DNA from 4 places in the Kitasatospora sp. NPDC004289 genome. Region 2 is predicted to be linked to each of the others. Evidence: riboswitches for the same ligand, from Rfam matches in the RefSeq annotation. Region 2 holds a riboswitch; each other region holds the start of a gene.

Evidence for each region. A riboswitch is a leader RNA that binds a small molecule or an ion and turns the genes downstream of it on or off. The one in region 2 is predicted to bind cyclic di-AMP.
Region 1: it holds a riboswitch for cyclic di-AMP, as region 2 does, so the genes downstream of both, ACWEPF_RS24700 (glycoside hydrolase family 16 protein) here and ACWEPF_RS33400 (transglycosylase family protein) in region 2, are expected to answer to the same signal.
Region 3: it holds a riboswitch for cyclic di-AMP, as region 2 does, so the genes downstream of both, ACWEPF_RS19300 (hypothetical protein) here and ACWEPF_RS33400 (transglycosylase family protein) in region 2, are expected to answer to the same signal.
Region 4: it holds a riboswitch for cyclic di-AMP, as region 2 does, so the genes downstream of both, ACWEPF_RS27575 (NlpC/P60 family protein) here and ACWEPF_RS33400 (transglycosylase family protein) in region 2, are expected to answer to the same signal.

The regions. Positions count from the first base shown of each region.
Region 1 covers NZ_JBSGEL010000039.1:555-4,453, reverse strand. Annotated here, with positions in the region: gene ACWEPF_RS24715 (IclR family transcriptional regulator) at 1-44, shown strand, start outside; gene ACWEPF_RS24710 (hypothetical protein) at 68-385, opposite strand; gene ACWEPF_RS24705 (hypothetical protein) at 467-934, shown strand; gene ACWEPF_RS24700 (glycoside hydrolase family 16 protein) at 936-2,123, opposite strand; cyclic di-AMP (ydaO/yuaA leader) riboswitch at 2,130-2,297, opposite strand; gene ACWEPF_RS24695 (hypothetical protein) at 2,457-3,899, opposite strand, start outside.
Region 2 covers NZ_JBSGEL010000075.1:18,951-22,849, forward strand. Annotated here, with positions in the region: gene eno (phosphopyruvate hydratase) at 1-774, opposite strand, end outside; gene ACWEPF_RS33400 (transglycosylase family protein) at 969-1,727, opposite strand; cyclic di-AMP (ydaO/yuaA leader) riboswitch at 1,733-1,885, opposite strand; gene ACWEPF_RS33405 (cytochrome P450 family protein) at 2,111-3,358, opposite strand; gene ACWEPF_RS33410 (SDR family NAD(P)-dependent oxidoreductase) at 3,519-3,899, shown strand, end outside.
Region 3 covers NZ_JBSGEL010000026.1:56,666-60,564, forward strand. Annotated here, with positions in the region: gene ACWEPF_RS19295 (cupredoxin domain-containing protein) at 1-464, opposite strand, end outside; gene ACWEPF_RS19300 (hypothetical protein) at 582-1,967, opposite strand; cyclic di-AMP (ydaO/yuaA leader) riboswitch at 1,971-2,107, opposite strand; gene ACWEPF_RS19305 (GNAT family N-acetyltransferase) at 2,299-2,715, opposite strand; gene ACWEPF_RS19310 (bpX6 domain-containing protein) at 2,778-3,899, opposite strand, start outside.
Region 4 covers NZ_JBSGEL010000048.1:11,382-15,280, forward strand. Annotated here, with positions in the region: gene ACWEPF_RS27565 (NYN domain-containing protein) at 1-541, shown strand, start outside; gene ACWEPF_RS27570 (NlpC/P60 family protein) at 737-1,768, shown strand; cyclic di-AMP (ydaO/yuaA leader) riboswitch at 2,141-2,302, shown strand; gene ACWEPF_RS27575 (NlpC/P60 family protein) at 2,364-3,419, shown strand; gene ACWEPF_RS27580 (C40 family peptidase) at 3,637-3,899, shown strand, end outside.

The sequences.
Region 1 (3,899 bases), on a different contig from region 2:
TGCGCCAGATCGCGACCCGACTCGGTCAGGTCCTCGCCCCCTGACGTCAGGTCAGGCCCGCCCGGCCTCAGTCCGGATCGAGGTCGGGCGGGCCCGCCTGCGCCGCCGTCAGCTGGAAGACCGTCAGCTCCGGCTCCACGCCCACCTCGCGGAACAGCCGCGGCGCGGCGGCCAGCTTCGGATCCGCCCGGACGGCCTCCAGGGTGGCCTTGTCCCGCCACAGGCTCTGCACCCGCCAGCGGCCGCCGGGCCCGCGCAGCAGTTCCGTCCTGATCAGCCCCTCCGGCAGCGCCCCCGCCACCAACTCCCGGTACGACGTCACGAGTTGGGCCTCCTTGTCGGGGCCGACCACCCCGGAGACCTCGCTCAACACCTGTCCGGACATCGTCCTCACCTCCGCCAGTCCTCCACGCTACGCCGTTACAGTCTGTACAGGGAGTACGGCACTGAGCGAGCGGAGTGGACCATGGGTGGACGGAAGCTGACGGCCGTGCTGGCGGGGGCGGCGGCACTGGCCCTGGGGACGGCCGTGCCGGCCAGTGCGGCGCCCTCGCACTCCGACCTGGAGGCGGTCCGGATCGACGCGGATCCGGCCCCGCCCGGCGGCGTCACCACCGCGCACGGTTTCGTCGCCAACCGGGGGCCGGACCGGACCGCCTCCCCGTTCCGGGTGACGATCACGCTGCCGGCCGGCTTCACCTTCGAAGGCCCGTACTTCCCGGCGGACTGCCGGGCCACGGCCGGGCACCACGTACTGACCTGCACCTTCCCCGCCGGGCTGCCCCCGCTCCGGACCGCCAGCGCGAACGCCCCGGTCCGGGTGGACCTGGACCTGCCCCCCGGCACGCAGGCCGAGGGGCAGGTCACGGTGTACAGCGCGGACGACACGGACCTCGCGAACAACTCCACGCCGTTCACGCTCACCGTGGGCTGAATCAGCGGTAGACGCGGACCCAGTCGGCGGCGAAGTCGATCGGCGCGGTGCCGGACGGCCCCGGGTGGTACTTCCCGGCACCCACCGAGAGGTTGAGGATCAGGTAGGCGGACCAGCTGGACCCGACGCCCTGGTTGTCGGAGAAGACCTTGACGCCGTTCACGTACCAGTCGACGGAGTTCGCGCCGTAGTACGTGCCGATGGTGACCCACTTGTCGTGGCCGATCGCGGTGGCGTCGGTGAGGTACTTCTGGCCCGACCTGACGTGGTTGGTCAGCTCCAGCAGCGCGGCGTTGTCCGGGTGGTACTCGAAGGTGTCGATCTCCCCGTTGCCGTCCTTCCAGGTCCACAGGGCCGGCCAGGCACCCGCCTCGGAGGGCAGCTTGACCCGGGCCTCGGCGTAGTCGCCGGTCCGCACCTGGAAGCCCTGCGAGGAGTACTCGGTGGTGAGCAGCCCGGTGTCCCAGGCCTGCCTGCCGTTCTCCAGGGTGTGCGCGGAGGGCTTGGCCGTGAAGGTGGCCACACCGTTCGCGACCGAGACGCCGGACGGGTTCAGCCAGTCCAGCTTGTTGTCGTCGGGGTTGTGGTTGCCGTAACGGTAGCTGCTGCTGCGGTCGTTGACCCACTTGCTGCCGAGCGCGACGGGAGCGTCGAACTCCTCCGACCAGGTCAGCGCCTTGCCCGGCACGGGCGAACCACCCGGGGTCGGGGTCGGGGTGGGCGTCGGAGTGGGCGTGGGCGTAGGCGTAGGCGTGGGGGTCGGGGTCGGGGTCACCGAGCCACCGCCGACGGTCAGCTGACGGGACGGCAGGTTGTGCCAGCCCCCGTTCTGGTCCTGCCAGAAGCCGAACTGGGTGTACGTCCCGGCCGGCAGCGCCCTGGCACCGCTGGTGAAGGTCACCCCGCCCGGGCAGATCCGCACGTTGCTCGCGTTGCCGGGGAAGTCGAGGTTGCGCCCGGCGGCGTCCCGGACGCCGACGCCGAGGGTCTTGGCGGTGAAGCAGGAGCCGGAGTGCACGGTCAGGCTGGCCCGGCCGGCCACGTCCGCGGCCAGGGTGTTCGGGCTGAGCCGGTCCTGGGTGACGACGGTGACGGCCTCGGCCTGGCTGGCCAGCGGGGCGGCGGCGATCAGTGGTACAGCCACGAGGGCGGCCGCGCCGAGGCGCGCGGGAGTGACGGAGAAGCGCATGGGCAGGAGTCCTCTTTCGACGCCTGCGAGGTGAGCTGTCGGGTTCGGGCATGAGGGGACGCCCGGCCGCCCGTGAGCGGCTTCACCCCGAGTGCCCCTGCGCCGAGTGGGCGGGCAGGGGTCACGGACTGACCTGGTTCCCCCGCTCCTGCCCGTACTCGGTGTGGTCGAGTGACCGTCGACGGGCAGGCAGGACTCGGCGCCCCGGCGACGGCGTCCGCAGCTACACGAACTCCATGCAGGCTAGGCAGCTCCCCCACCGAGCGACAACGAGAGCTCCCTCACACCGACCGTCGGGGCCCACGACGGCTCCCACCGCGGGCCCCGACCGCTTCAGCAGGCGTTTCCGTGCGCTTCCAGGGTGAACCGGTCCTTGGGGGCGACCGCGTTCGGCTCGCGGACGCCGAACGGACTGGTGTTCCCCAGGGTGATGTTCACGTTGTGGAAGTTCGTGTAGTCGGCCGGAGTGTCCACCGGGGAGTACTCGACCTTCCCGCCGGCCGCCCGGATCGCTCCGGCCGTGGTCAGCTGGACCTGACTGTTCGGCAGCATCGCGGACGCCTCGGCGCCGGTCTTCCCCATCGAGCCGGTGAACACCTGCCCCCGGTCCTGGGACCGGGTGACCCCTCCGATGGCGACGACGTAGTCGTCCGGCACCTTGGAGCTCGGCGTGCTCGGGGCCTGCGGTCCGTTGCCCACCCAGCAGAAGCTGGTCTGCTGCGGCCGCTTCGGGCTCAGCAGGCCGAGCTTCTCGCCCACCCAGCCGGCCGCCTCCCCCAGCTTCCCGCCGACCTCCTTCGCGGAGTTGTAGATCCCCCAGACCGGGAACACCGCCCCGGCGCAACCGGAGCCGGCGTCACTGCCGGAGCCGCGGCCCGCCAACCACTCCAGGCCCCGCGCGCCGCAGTCGACCCATCCCGCCGCCGTCGAGGTCAGGGGGATCAGCCCCAACGCGGCGAGCTTGGTGTGCGCCACCTCCAGGTAGTCCGCGAAGTCCTCGTACTCGCCGGGGAGCGGAGTGAAGGGGCCGTACTTGTGGACCGTCCGGAGGAAGGTCGACAAGGTGTCCCAGTCGAGGTCCGGGTGGGCGGAGCGCCGGTCCGAGTCGCCGTTCCAGAACGCCTCCACGTCGCGCCGGTCGAACTCGGCGGAGACGGCAGCGGTGAGGGCGGCCCGGCGCAGCGCCTCGCGCATCACCTGCTGGGTCCGCTCGGCCGACTCGCCCGCGTTCCTCGCGGACTCACGTGCCTGCTCGACCGCGACCAGCGCGTCGTCGGCCGACGCCTTGGCCGCACTCGCGTGGTCCCGGGCCCGGTCGGCCGCCCCTTGCGCCCTGGCGGCACTCGCCGCCGCCTCGGCTGCCGCGCCGCGGGCCTGCGCGGCAGCCGCGCGCGCCCGGGCGGCCGACGCCTCGGCCTGGTCGGCCGAGCTCTTGGCGTCCCGGGCGTGGCCGGCCGCCTGGTCGGCGAAGGCCTGGGCGTCGCTCGCCGCCTGCTGGGCGTCGGACGCGGCGCCGTTGGCCTCGGCCGCCGCCTTGGCGGCGAGTGCCGCGTCCTGCCGGGCGAGCGCGGCGACCTGGGCGCCGGACGCGATCAGGCCGGCGACGGAGGCGTCGTGCGCCCGGGTCAACTCGTCCTGCTGGGCCGCCCGGTGGCGGCCCACCGCGAGGAAGTCGGAGAGGACCGGCCCCGGACTCTCGACGGCGACCGCAGCCGCGTTCCGGACCTCGGCTCCGCTGCCCGTCTCCACCAACTGTGAGGCCAGCACCTGATCGTC
Region 2 (3,899 bases):
GCCCTCGAACTGGTAGGCGCCGTCCTTGTAGAACTCGGAGGCGGCCACGTCGAGCGCCAGCGCGACGTCCTTGCCCGGGGTGTAGCCGGCCTTCTTGATGGCCTCGGTGATGAGGTCCAGGGCCTCGCGGTTGGAGTCCAGGTTCGGCGCGAAGCCGCCCTCGTCGCCCAGGCCGGTGGAGAGGCCGCGCTCCTTCAGGACGCCCTTGAGCGTGTGGTAGACCTCGACGCCCCAGCGGACGGCCTCGGAGAAGGACTCCGCGCCGATCGGGGCGATCATGAACTCCTGGATGTCGACGTTGGAGTCGGCGTGCGACCCACCGTTCAGGATGTTCATCATCGGGACGGGCAGGACGTGCGCGTTCGGGCCGCCCAGGTAGCGGAACAGCGGCAGGTCGCTGGCCTCGGAGGCGGCGTGCGCCACGGCGAGCGAGACGCCCAGGATGGCGTTGGCGCCGAGCGAGGACTTGTCCGGGGTGGCGTCCAGGTCGAGCATGGCCTGGTCGATCAGGCGCTGCTCGGTGGCGTCGTAGCCGACGAGCTCCGGGCCGATCTGCTCGATGACGGCCAGGACGGCCTTCTCGACGCCCTTGCCGAAGTAGCGGTTCTTGTCACCGTCGCGGAGCTCAAGCGCCTCGAAGGCGCCGGTGGAGGCACCCGACGGGACGGCGGCACGGCCGGTGCTGCCGTCGTCCAGACCGACCTCGACCTCGACCGTGGGGTTGCCACGGGAGTCGAGGATCTCGCGGGCTACGACGACATCGATGGACGGCACGAGGCATCTCCTTGCGGAAGCGGGATGTGTAGTCGTTACGACCAGAGCCTAACCGCACCGGGCCCCGGGACCACGCTGACCTTGGTCCCGTCTCACCTCGTGGCCTTCCTACCCACCGGTAGTTCACCCGGGACGGGCACGGAGGGGCCGCACCGTCGAACGGTGCGGCCCCTCCGTGATGACGGTGCGTCGGATCAGCCCAGCTGGAGGACCTGGCCGGGGTAGATCAGGTCGGGGTTGCCACCCACGACCGACTTGTTGGCCTGGTAGACCTGGTGCCAGTCCTGGCCCTTGGCGGCGGCGATGCCGGACAGGGTGTCACCGGACTTGACGGTGTAGTTGCCGGTGGCCGGGGCCTTCGGCGCGGCGTGCTTCGGGGCGTTCACCGTCGGCGCGGCGGCCTTCGGGGTCTCGACCTTGGGCGCCGGCTTGGTGGTCTCGGCGGCCTTGGGCGCGGCCTTCTTGGTCTCCGTCTTGGGGGCGGCCTTCGGGGTCTCCGCCTTCGGCGCAGTCGTGCGGGTCTCCGAACGGGAGGCCTTGGCCTCGGAGTTGGTGTCGACCTGGGCGGCGGCGCCGCCCTTGGTCAGACCCGCCTTCACGGAGCAGACCGGCCAGGCGCCGGGGCCCTGGGAGGCGAGCACCTTCTCGGCGACCGCGATCTGCTGGCCCTTGGTGGCCTGGTTGGCCTGCGGCGCGTAGGCCTTGCCGCCGAAGCCGGCCCAGGTGCTGGAGGTGAACTGCAGGCCGCCGTAGAAGCCGTTGCCGGTGTTGATCGACCAGTTGCCGCCGCTCTCGCACTGGGCGACCTTGTCCCAGGTCGAGACGGGCGCGGCCTGGGCGCCGGTGGCGGCCATCAGCGGAAGGGCGAGGCCGACGCCCGCGACGCCCGCGACGGCGATCGCCTTCTCGGCCTGGGTACGACGACGGTGACGGCCCGAACCAGAAAACAGCATGAAGAAGTCCCTCTCCGCACGCCTGCGAGGTGAGCTGTCGGGTTCGGACCGGGAGGTGGCCCGGCCGCCGTGAGGCGGCTTCACCCCAAGCCGTGGGGGGACGGCGACGTACGTGTGGGTCCCCCGCCCCTGCCCAAGGGTCTGGTCGGTGTCCCGGTAGCGCGGCGGGCAGGATTCGGCGTTCCGCGCGCGGGGTCCGCAGCTGCGGACTGCAGGGAGGGTAAGCAGATCAGCTGATCGATCACAAGCTCATGTCGAACACATCACACCGAAATCACGCTGCGCGGTGGGTCGTCCACAAACCGTACCCCTGTGGCCGGATTGATGTGTATTCAGATCACGGTCGATCAGATATGACCGACACGCCGTCAGATAGCGGGTGTTCAGCCTTCCGGGGTGAAGCGGACCGGCAACTCCCGCAGCCCGCGCATGATCAGACCGCCGCGCCAGCGCAGGTCAGCGGGCTCGGCGGCGAGTTGCAGGTCGGGCAGCCGGGTCAGCAGGGCGGCGAGCGCGAGCTGTCCCTCCATCCGGGCCAGCGGGGCGCCGATGCAGTAGTGGATGCCGTGGCCGAAACCCAGGTGCGGATTGTCCTTGCGCGCGAGGTCGAGGGTGTTCTCCGCCGCGAACCGGGCCGGGTCGCGGTCGGCCGCCGCCAGCACCACCAGCACCGGGTCGCCGACCGGGATGTCCACCCCGCCGATGGTCAGCGGGCTGGTGGCGAACCGCCAGGTGGCCAGCTCCACCGGGCCGTCGTAGCGCAGCAGTTCCTCCACCGCCGTCTCCAGCAGCGCGCTCTCGCCCCGGCGCAGCGACGCCTGCAGCAGCTCCCGCTGCTCCGGGTTGCGCAGCAGTGCGTAGGTGCCGTTGCCGATCAGGTTGATGGTGGTCTCGAAGCCGGCGAACAGCAGGATGAAGGCCATCGCGGCGGCCTCGTTCTCCGTCAGGTGCTCACCGTGGTCGCTGGCCCGGATCAGGCCGGAGATCAGGTCGTCGCCGAGGTCGGCCCGCTTGCGGTGGATCAGCTCCAGCAGGTAGGCGCGGATCTTCTTCACCGCCCGCCCCACTCCGCCGCGTTGGCCGCCGTGGTGACGGATCATCGCCCCGGCCCAGTCCCGCAGGTCGTCCTGGTCCTCCGGCGGCACGCCGAGCAGGTCGCAGATCGCGTAGATGGGCAGCGGGAAGGCGAACTCGTGGATCAGGTCGGCCTCGCCGCGGGCCGCGAAGCCGTCGACCAGGCGGTCGGTCAGCTCCTGCACCCGGGGCTGGAACTCGGCCACCCGGCGCGGGGTGAAGGCCTTGGACACCAGCCGGCGCAGCCGGGTGTGGTCCGGCGGGTCGATGTTCAGCAGATGGGTCATCAGGTCGGCCTGCCGCTCCCCCGGGATGCCGACCCGGCCGGTGCGGTGGGCCTGCTCGCTGTGGTGCGCCGGGTTCTTGGAGAGCCGGGCGTCGGCCAGCGCCTGCCGGGCGTCCGCGTACCGGGTGACCAGCCAGGCGTCCACCCCGCTGGGCAGCGTGGTGCGGTGCACCGGGGCGTGCTCGCGCAGCCAGGCGTACGCGGGGTACGGGTCGGCGGCGAACTCCCAGGTGAAGAGGGCGGGCTGGGTCGGGGCGGGGCTGTCCGGCATGGTGTGAACGGTAACCCGCCGAAGTACGAGTGAGCCTGGTCACCTGGGGGGTAATTGCTCTTGCGGAGGATCGGAGCGTGCTTACGATCCTCCGATACGGACTTGGAGGGACGCCGGTGCGGCGCGTCCCGCCGGGCGCGGCTCAAGGAGGAGCAGTCCCATGCGAGTAACCGGGGCAGTGGTGGTCATCGCGGTACTGGACGGCGGTTCGGGTGCCGGGCTGGCCCGGCGGTTCGCCGCCGCCGGCGCGGCCGGGATGCTGATCGCCGATCAGCGGGCCGGCGTGGCGGAGGACCTGGCCACCGAACTGGACCGTCCGGGCTGCCCGGTGGTCGGGGTGGGCGCCGACGTCCGGCAGCCCTCCGACGTGGCCGCCCTGGTCTCCACCGCGGTCAAGCACCTGGGCCCGATCGACCTGTTCTGCGTCTGCGGCCCCGACGCCGAGCGCATCCTCCCGATCGCCGAACTCCCCGCCACCCTCGGCCCGCTGGCCGAGCTGATGGCCCAGGTCGGCGAGGCGATCGGCGAGGTCCTCGCCCCC
Region 3 (3,899 bases), on a different contig from region 2:
CTCCCGGGCGTGGACGGGGCGGTGATGGTCTTGGACTGCCCCCGGGAGAGGGTGCCGGTGTCGAAGCCGCCGCTGCCGGTCGCGGTGAGCGTGTGTGCGGTGCCGTCCTCGTTGGTCACGGTGATCCTGGCCCCCGGCGCGACGGTGAGCTCGGCCGGGGTGAAGGTGAAGTCGCGGATGACGACGGTGGTGGCGGTCGCCGCCGTGGAGGCGCCGGCCGACGGGCTCGCCGAAGCCGAGGCCGAGGCCGTTGCGGAGGCGGAGGCGGTGGCGGAGGCGGAGGCCGTGGCGGAGCGGGAAGCCGACGGGCTGGCCGAGGCCGTGGCGGCGGGGGTGGGCGTCGTACTGGGCCCGCCCCCGCCGTCCTTGTCGTCCGAGCAGCCCGCCGCCCCGAGCAGCAGCACGGCCACGGCCACGGTCGCGGTGCACCGACGGGCACGGCCGGTGGTAGGGCGGATCGGCATCGGATCATCCTCCGGGGTGCGGCCTGGGTCGGGCCGCACCATCAGCGCACACCCGACGTGCCGTCACGCCGCCGCCCCTCCGACCGCGGCCGAGGTTCACCCGACCGGCGGGTGGGGTCAGCGCTGGAGGGCCGTGTTCAGGGTCTGCCAGAGCGGCTTGGTGGCGTAGGGGATCATGTCCTCGGCGTAGTACCACCAGAAGTGGCCGCCCACGTAGTAGGGCAGGTCGATCTTCAGGCCGTAGTAGTACGTCAGCATGGCCTGGGCCGCCGCCTGGGTGGAGGAGGTGGCGGCGTCGGGGAGGCCGATCTCGCCGAAGCCGAGCTTGGCGTTCGGGTAGAGGGCGTGCAGCTGCTGGAAGTAGGAGGTCCAAGTCGCCGCGCTGGGGCGGATGTTGTTGCACTGGCCCTCGTAGTAGCTGAGGGTCACGTAGTCCAGGCCGTTGCGCATGTCCTCCGGGACGTACTGCTTGGTGAAGGCCAGCGGGTCGAGCTCGGAGGGGCCGTTGCCGCAGCCGATGTCGTAGTAGAGGGTCAGCGCGCTGCGCTTGCCGGCCGCCTCGACCTGGCGGTAGGCGTCGGTGATCTTGGTGGAGACGTCGGCGTAGCTGCCGAGCCAGTTGCCGTTGACCTCGTTGCCGATCTCCCAGACGTCCACCTTGCCGCCGAAGGCGTTCAGGTACTGGGCGACGCGGTCGTGGTAGGCCTGGGGCGAGAAGTTCTTGACGAACTCGGAGTCCAGGATCTCGCCCATGAGGTAGCTGACGGGCTGGAGTTGGTCGACCGCCGCGGTGTAGGAGCTCGGGCCCTCGGTCTCGTCGAAGACCAGGCGGGTGGTCGGGGTGCGCGCCAGGTGGCGCGAGGAGTCCACGATGGCGGAGAGCTTGGAGACGTCGTCGACGGTGACGCCGTAGAGCGGGTCCGGCAGCGCGCGCATGCCTGCGGGCGTGCTGGGCGCCGCCGTCGGGGTCGGGCTCGGGGTGGGGGTGGGGGTGGGCGTCGGACTCGGACTCGGCGAGGGCGTCGGCGTCGGCGAGGGCGTCGGGGTGGGGGTGGGCGTCGGGGTGGGGGTGGGCGTCGGGGTGGGAGTCGGCGCCGTGCCCACGGTCAGGGTGTGGGTGGGCAGGTTGTGCCAGCGGCCGTCGAGGCCCCGCCAGCGGCCGAACTCCGTGTAGGTGCCGGCCGGCAGGTCGAGTGCGCCGGTGGTGACGGTGGTTCCGCTCGGGCAGATCCGGACGTTCCGGGCCGCGCCGGGGAAGTCGGTCCGGCGGCCGGCCGCGTCGCGGACGGCGACCCCGACGCTGTCCGCGGTGAAGCAGCGCGAGGAGTGCACGGCGAGCGAGGCCGTGACCGAGGGTCCGGCGACCGCCGGGGCCGGGGTGATCCGGTCCTCGACGACGGTCGGACCGCTGGCGGACGCCTGGGTGCTGACCAGGAGGGGCAGGGCGAGCAGGCCGGCTGCGGCCACCGCGCCGACCCGTACAGGGGTGGCAGAAAAGCGCATGGACAGGTTCCTCTGCGACGCCTGCGAGGTGAGCTGTCGGGTTCGGACCGGAGGTACGGCCCGGCCGCGGCTGTGGGAGCGGCTTCACCCCGAGCCTGCGGCGGCCACCGCGGACGCACGGGCGCTGGCGGGGGGCAGCAGGCGGCTGACCTGGTTCCCCCGCTCCCGTCCGTGTCCGTGCTCGAAAGGCCACCGGCGGGTGGACGGGATTCGGCGTCCCACCGGAGGGGCCCGCGCGGAGCGGGCGACTCGGAGCAGGCTAGCAGCCGTTCCGACGCGTACGAGTCGGTGAGCGGTGCTGTAGCGCAGCTCACAGACCGGACGCGCCGGTTCAGGCCGTCCGGTGCCGGGAGCGCAGGCCGGCCGGGGTCGGGCGGAAGCCGCAGGCCCCCTCGTAGAAGTCGGCGTTCTCGGGCTCGTAGTCCACGTGCACCCAGTCGCAACCGGCGCGGAAGGCCTCCTCGGCCACCGCGTCGACCAACCGCTTTCCGATGCCGAGGCGTTGGTGGTCGGGGTGGACGGCGGTGTCCAGCACGAAGGCGTGCCTTCCGCCGTCCCAGACCGCGTGGACGAAGCCGACCAGCCGCTCGGCCTCGAAGGCACCGACCCAGGTGAGGCTGTGCCGCTCCAGCCGGCTCGCCCACGGCGTGACGGCCGGCCCGGCGTCCGCGCCGAAGGCCCGCGCGTGCAGCTCGGACAGCTCCCGGTCGTCGACTCCGAACCGAACCCTCAACTCGACTACGGCCACGCCGATTTCACCCGTCCTCTCGCTCGACGCCCGTCGGGCGTCGGCGACCAGCCTAGGGGCGGTCAGTGGGTGCCCGTGACGCGGAGGGAGGCCCGGAGGGTGGTGCCGTCCGTGCTGGTGGCCAGGATGCGGCCGGAGCGGTGCCAGTAGGTGACCGCGTCCGCGTGCTGCCGCAGCCCCGGGGCGTGCCGGAGGTCGGCCCCGGGGAAGTGGACGGTCGCAGCCGGGACGGCGCTCGGACCGCTGCCCGCGTGGAGCAGGATGCCGGTGCCCGCAGCGTCGAGGGCCGGGAGGGCCCAGTGGTCGCCGTCGCCGATCGGGCCGTCCGGCTCGGCGGCCGCGAGCCGGTGGCCGGGGCCGGTGCCGGTCACCAGCCGCAGGACGGTGCTGTCGTCGTCCGACGGTCCGTCGGCCTCGGGCTGCTCGGCGGCGAGCAACCCCCCGGCCGCCAAGGGGACGGACTGCCCCGGCTGGTACCCCTCCAGCCGCTGCCGGGAGCGCAGTTGCCAGCCCGGCAGCTCCCAGTGCCAGAGTTCGAGCAGGGGTGAGCCGTCGGGCAGCGCCGAGGCCACGACCGCCGCGCAGCCGTCGGCCGAGCGGGCCACGCCGCTCACCAGCCTCTCCTCGCGCCCGAGTTCGCGCCAGACCGCGGTCGGTCCGGAGGCGAGGGCGTCCAGCACCACGATGCCGTCGCCGTCAGCGGTGATCAGGTGGCGTCCGTCGTAGGAGCGGGCCAGCCAGGAGGCGCGCAGGGTCGTCCAGGGCCGGACGGTGCGGGTCGCGAGGTCCAGCCGCGAGACCTCGCGGGTCTGCCCGTAGGAGGCCACCAGCAGGGCGGACCCGCCGTGGTCGGCGAGCACCAACTGGTCGGCGGGCACGTCCCACTGGGCCTTGGTACGACCGTCCGGGGTGAGCAGCCGCACGCCCGCCTGGCCGCAGGCGACCAGGACGGAGCCGGAGCCCAGCAGGGCGGCGTCCAGCACCGGCAGCGTGCCGGGGCGGTCGGCGGCGGTGTGCCCGACGGCCCCCGAGGCGCCGCGCGTGGCCGGTCGGCGGCGTGGCTTGGCGAGGTCGGCCGCCACCAGCGGGTCGGCCCGGCCGAGCAGCCGTTGGTGACGGGCCCGCTCCTCCCGCTCGGGAAGGCTCCCTCCGAGCCCGCCGTCGCGGACCACCGCGCGGGCCGC
Region 4 (3,899 bases), on a different contig from region 2:
GGCCCAGGGCCTCCAGCGGGAGCTTGCGCTGCCGGTGACGCAGCTCCACCCCGCCGATCTGGTGGACGCGGTGGTGCCGGGCTCGGCCTCGCCGCACGACGTGGCCCGGCGGGCGCTGGCCGAGGACGATCCGGCGCTGCTGGACCAGTTGCTGGCGATCCCTCAGGTCCACCTGGTGGTGGACGGCTACAACGTGACCAAGACCGGGTACCCGACGCTGCCGCTGGAGCAGCAGCGGATGCGGCTGCTGGGCGGGCTGGCGATGCTGGCCCAGCGCACCCAGGCCGAGGTGACCTGCGTGTTCGACGGTCAGGACCTGGACGCTCCGGTCATCATGGCGCCGCCGCGCGGGGTGCGGGTGCGCTTCAGCCGGACCGGCGAGACGGCGGACGAGCTGATCCGCCGGCTGGTGCGGGCCGAGCCGCAGGGGCGGCCGGTGGTGGTGGTCTCCACCGACAAGGAGGTGGCGGACGGCGTGAAGAAGGCGGGTGCGCGCCCGGTCTCCTCGATGCTGCTGCTCCGGCGGCTGTCCAGGCCGTGAACTCTTCTGATGTCCGGTCAGGGGAGCGTGGCGCGTTTGTGTCCGTCTCGTGAAAGCCGCTGTGCGTAGGGAAGTTCGTCCCGGTAGGGGAGTGGCGCGACGGCTCCTGACTCACTAGGGTCAGGCGTCAAACCTATTTTCTGGACTATCGCTCGAACGGGTGGGCGTCCAGGAGTGCTGAAGGAGTTCGTCACCTTGGCTTCCCACCGCCGTCCCAAGCAGCCGAGCCGCGCACGGGTCATCGTGCTCACCGCCGCCGCTGCGACCGCGGTCGCCGTCTCCGCCCAGTCCGGTGCCTACGCGGCCCCCGCGAAGCCGACCAAGGACGAGGTCAAGGCCCAGGTCGACAAGCTCTACGAAGAGGGCGAGCAGGCCGCCGAGCGCTACAACGGCGCCAAGGAGCGGGCCGACCAGCTGCGCAAGCAGGCCGACCAGCTGCAGGACCAGGTGGCCCGCGGCCAGGAGCAGATGACGCAGCTCCAGACCGGCCTGGCCGCCGTGGCGGCGGACGAGTACCGCAACGGCGGGGTCGACCCGTCGGTGGCGCTGATGCTCGCCTCCGACCCGGACGGCTACCTGAGCAAGGCCTCCAGCGCCGACCAGGTCAACCAGACCCAGGCGCAGACCCTGCGCTCGCTCCAGGACCAGCAGCGCCGGCTGGACCAGCAGAAGGCCGAGGCCGCCTCGGTGCTGGCCGAGCTGGACCGCAACACCAAGGCCCTGAACGACTCCAAGAACGAGGTCCAGCGCAAGCTGCAGGAGGCCAAGAACCTCCTCAACCAGCTGAGCGCCGCCGACCGCGCCGCCATCACCAGCGGCGACCGCTCCTCCCGCAGCGCCACCCGGATCGACCCGAGCACCCTGCCGCCGGCCGCCGGCTACGCGGGCGTCGCGATGAACGCCGCGCTCAGCAAGCAGGGCCGCGCGTACGTCTGGGGCGCCACCGGCCCGAACAACTTCGACTGCTCCGGCCTGATGGTCTGGGCCTACGCGCAGGCCGGCGTCTCGCTGCCGCGCACCTCGCAGTCGCAGGCCAGCGTCGGCACCAACGTGGGCAACGACGTGGCCAACGCCCAGCCGGGCGACCTGATCATCTATCACAGCGACGCGCACCACGTCGGCATGTACATCGGCAACGGCATGATGGTGCACGCGCCGCGCACCGGTGACGTGGTCAAGGTGGCCCCCGCCAACGTGATGCCGATCAAGACCATCCGCCGCGTCTGACGGCCGGTCAGCCGAGCACGGCATAACGGACAACTGGTGTGAGCCGGGGCAACTGACGCCCCGTGACACGCCCGGGCCCGCCGGAATCCCGCTGTGATGTGGGACACCTCCGGCGGGCCCTCCGTCGTCTCCGGAGGGCGAAATCTCAGCTCACCGTGCATTCGTGATCACGGTCGGTCGCAATCACAAATGCACTTGGACTTTCTTCCGTCTTTTTTCTTACAAGGATTTGAACCGATCACGGTTGGGTTACTAGGGTCATTGTCGAACCACCGCACTGTCGATCGTCCAGCCTGGGCGGCGGCGGTGGTTACCGCCGAGTTCGAGACGCAGCGGGGCAGGGAGAGTTGACTGCCCGACAGGGGACCCCCGAGGGGGTGGCTGCCGATCGGAGCCGGGGAACCACGTTCCTCGGGGTGAATCGGCGTCAGGCCGGCCGGGCCGTCGCGAGACGGTGCGGGGGTGAGACGTCGTAGGGCTACCTTCCAGCCCGAACCCGTCAGCTCACCCGGTAGGCGGACGTAGGAAGAAGGAGTCCGCCTTCGTGGCGTCCCATCGTCGTCCCAAGCCTGCCAGTCGTACCCGCGTCTCGATCATGACGGCCGCCGCGGCCGCCGCCGTGGTCCTCTCCAGCCAGACCGGAGCGCACGCCGACCCGCAGCCCTCCAAGGACGAGGTCAAGAGCCAGATCGACCAGCTCAACGAGCAGGCCGAGGTCACGACCGAGCAGTTCAACGCGAACACCGAGAAGCAGCAGGCCCTGCAGACCCAGGTCGGCCACCTCCAGGACGAGGTGGCGCGCGGTCAGGAGCAGGTGAACGCCCTCCAGGCCAGCCTCGGTGAGATCGCCGCCGAGCAGTACCGCAGCGGTGGGATATCCCCGACCGTCCAGCTGATGCTCTCCAGCAGCCCGGACGCCTTCCTCGGCCAGGCCGGTGCGATCAACCAGGTCGGCGTCTCGCAGGCCGACGCGCTGAAGCAGCTGAAGACCGAGCAGGACAAGCTCGACCAGCAGAAGGCCGAGACCCAGGGCAAGCTGGCCGACCTGGAGAAGACCAGCCAGCAGCTGAAGGCCCAGAAGGAGGACGTCCAGGGCAAGTTGGCGAAGGCCCAGGCCCTGTACGACTCGCTGGACGCGGCCGAGAAGCAGAAGATCCGCGAGGCCGAGCAGAAGGCCGCCGCCGAGGCGAGCGCCAAGGCCGCCGCGGCGAAGTCCGCGGCCAAGCCGCAGTCCTCCGGCGGTGACGAGCGCGCCTCCCGTTCGGAGAGCCGCACCGACCTGAGCTCCCTCCCGGCCGGCTCCTTCGCCGCGACCGTGGTCGCCGCCGCCGAGGCGCAGATCGGCAAGCCCTACGGCTGGGGCGACACCGGCCCGGACTCCTTCGACTGCTCCGGCCTGATGGTCTGGTCGTTCAAGAAGGCCGGGATCTCGCTGCCGCGCACCTCGCAGTCGCAGGCCGGCGCCGGCACCAACATCGGCACCAACATCGCCGACGCCAAGCCCGGCGACCTGATCATCTACTACGGCGACCGGCACCACGTCGGCCTGTACGTCGGCGGCGGCCAGATCGTGCACGCCCCGCGCACCGGCACCCTGGTCCGGCACGAGTCCGCCACGGTGATGCCGATCAACGCGATCGTCCGGGTCTGACCCACCCGAACGTCCTACAGCCCGCAGGCCCGGCCCCGTGCCGGGCCTGCGGCGTTTCCCGACGGTGGATCAGCTGTCCGATTAGTGGTCAAATATTCGGCCCTGTAGGGGTTTGGACTAGATCGCCGCGACTCGCTAACGTCTGCCCCCGGACCTCCGTCAGGACGCCCGCCCACCTGGTCGGCGGCGGTGGCCCGGCCGCACAGGAGCCGCCGCCGTGTCTCGTTCCCCCCTGCCGGCCGCCCGCCGGCTGACCCGCGCGCTGGTGCTCACCGCCGCCGCCACCACGGTGCTCGGCGTGGCGGCGGCCGGGGGCGCGGCCGCCGCGCCCGGCGCCCCGGCCGAGCCGACCTCGCGCAAGGACGTCAAGGCCCAGGTCGACCAGATCTACGAGGAGGCCGAGCAGGCCTCCGAGCGCGCCAACGCCGCCCAGGAGCAGCAGCGCGTCCTGCAGGCCGAGACCGGCACCCTCCAGGACCA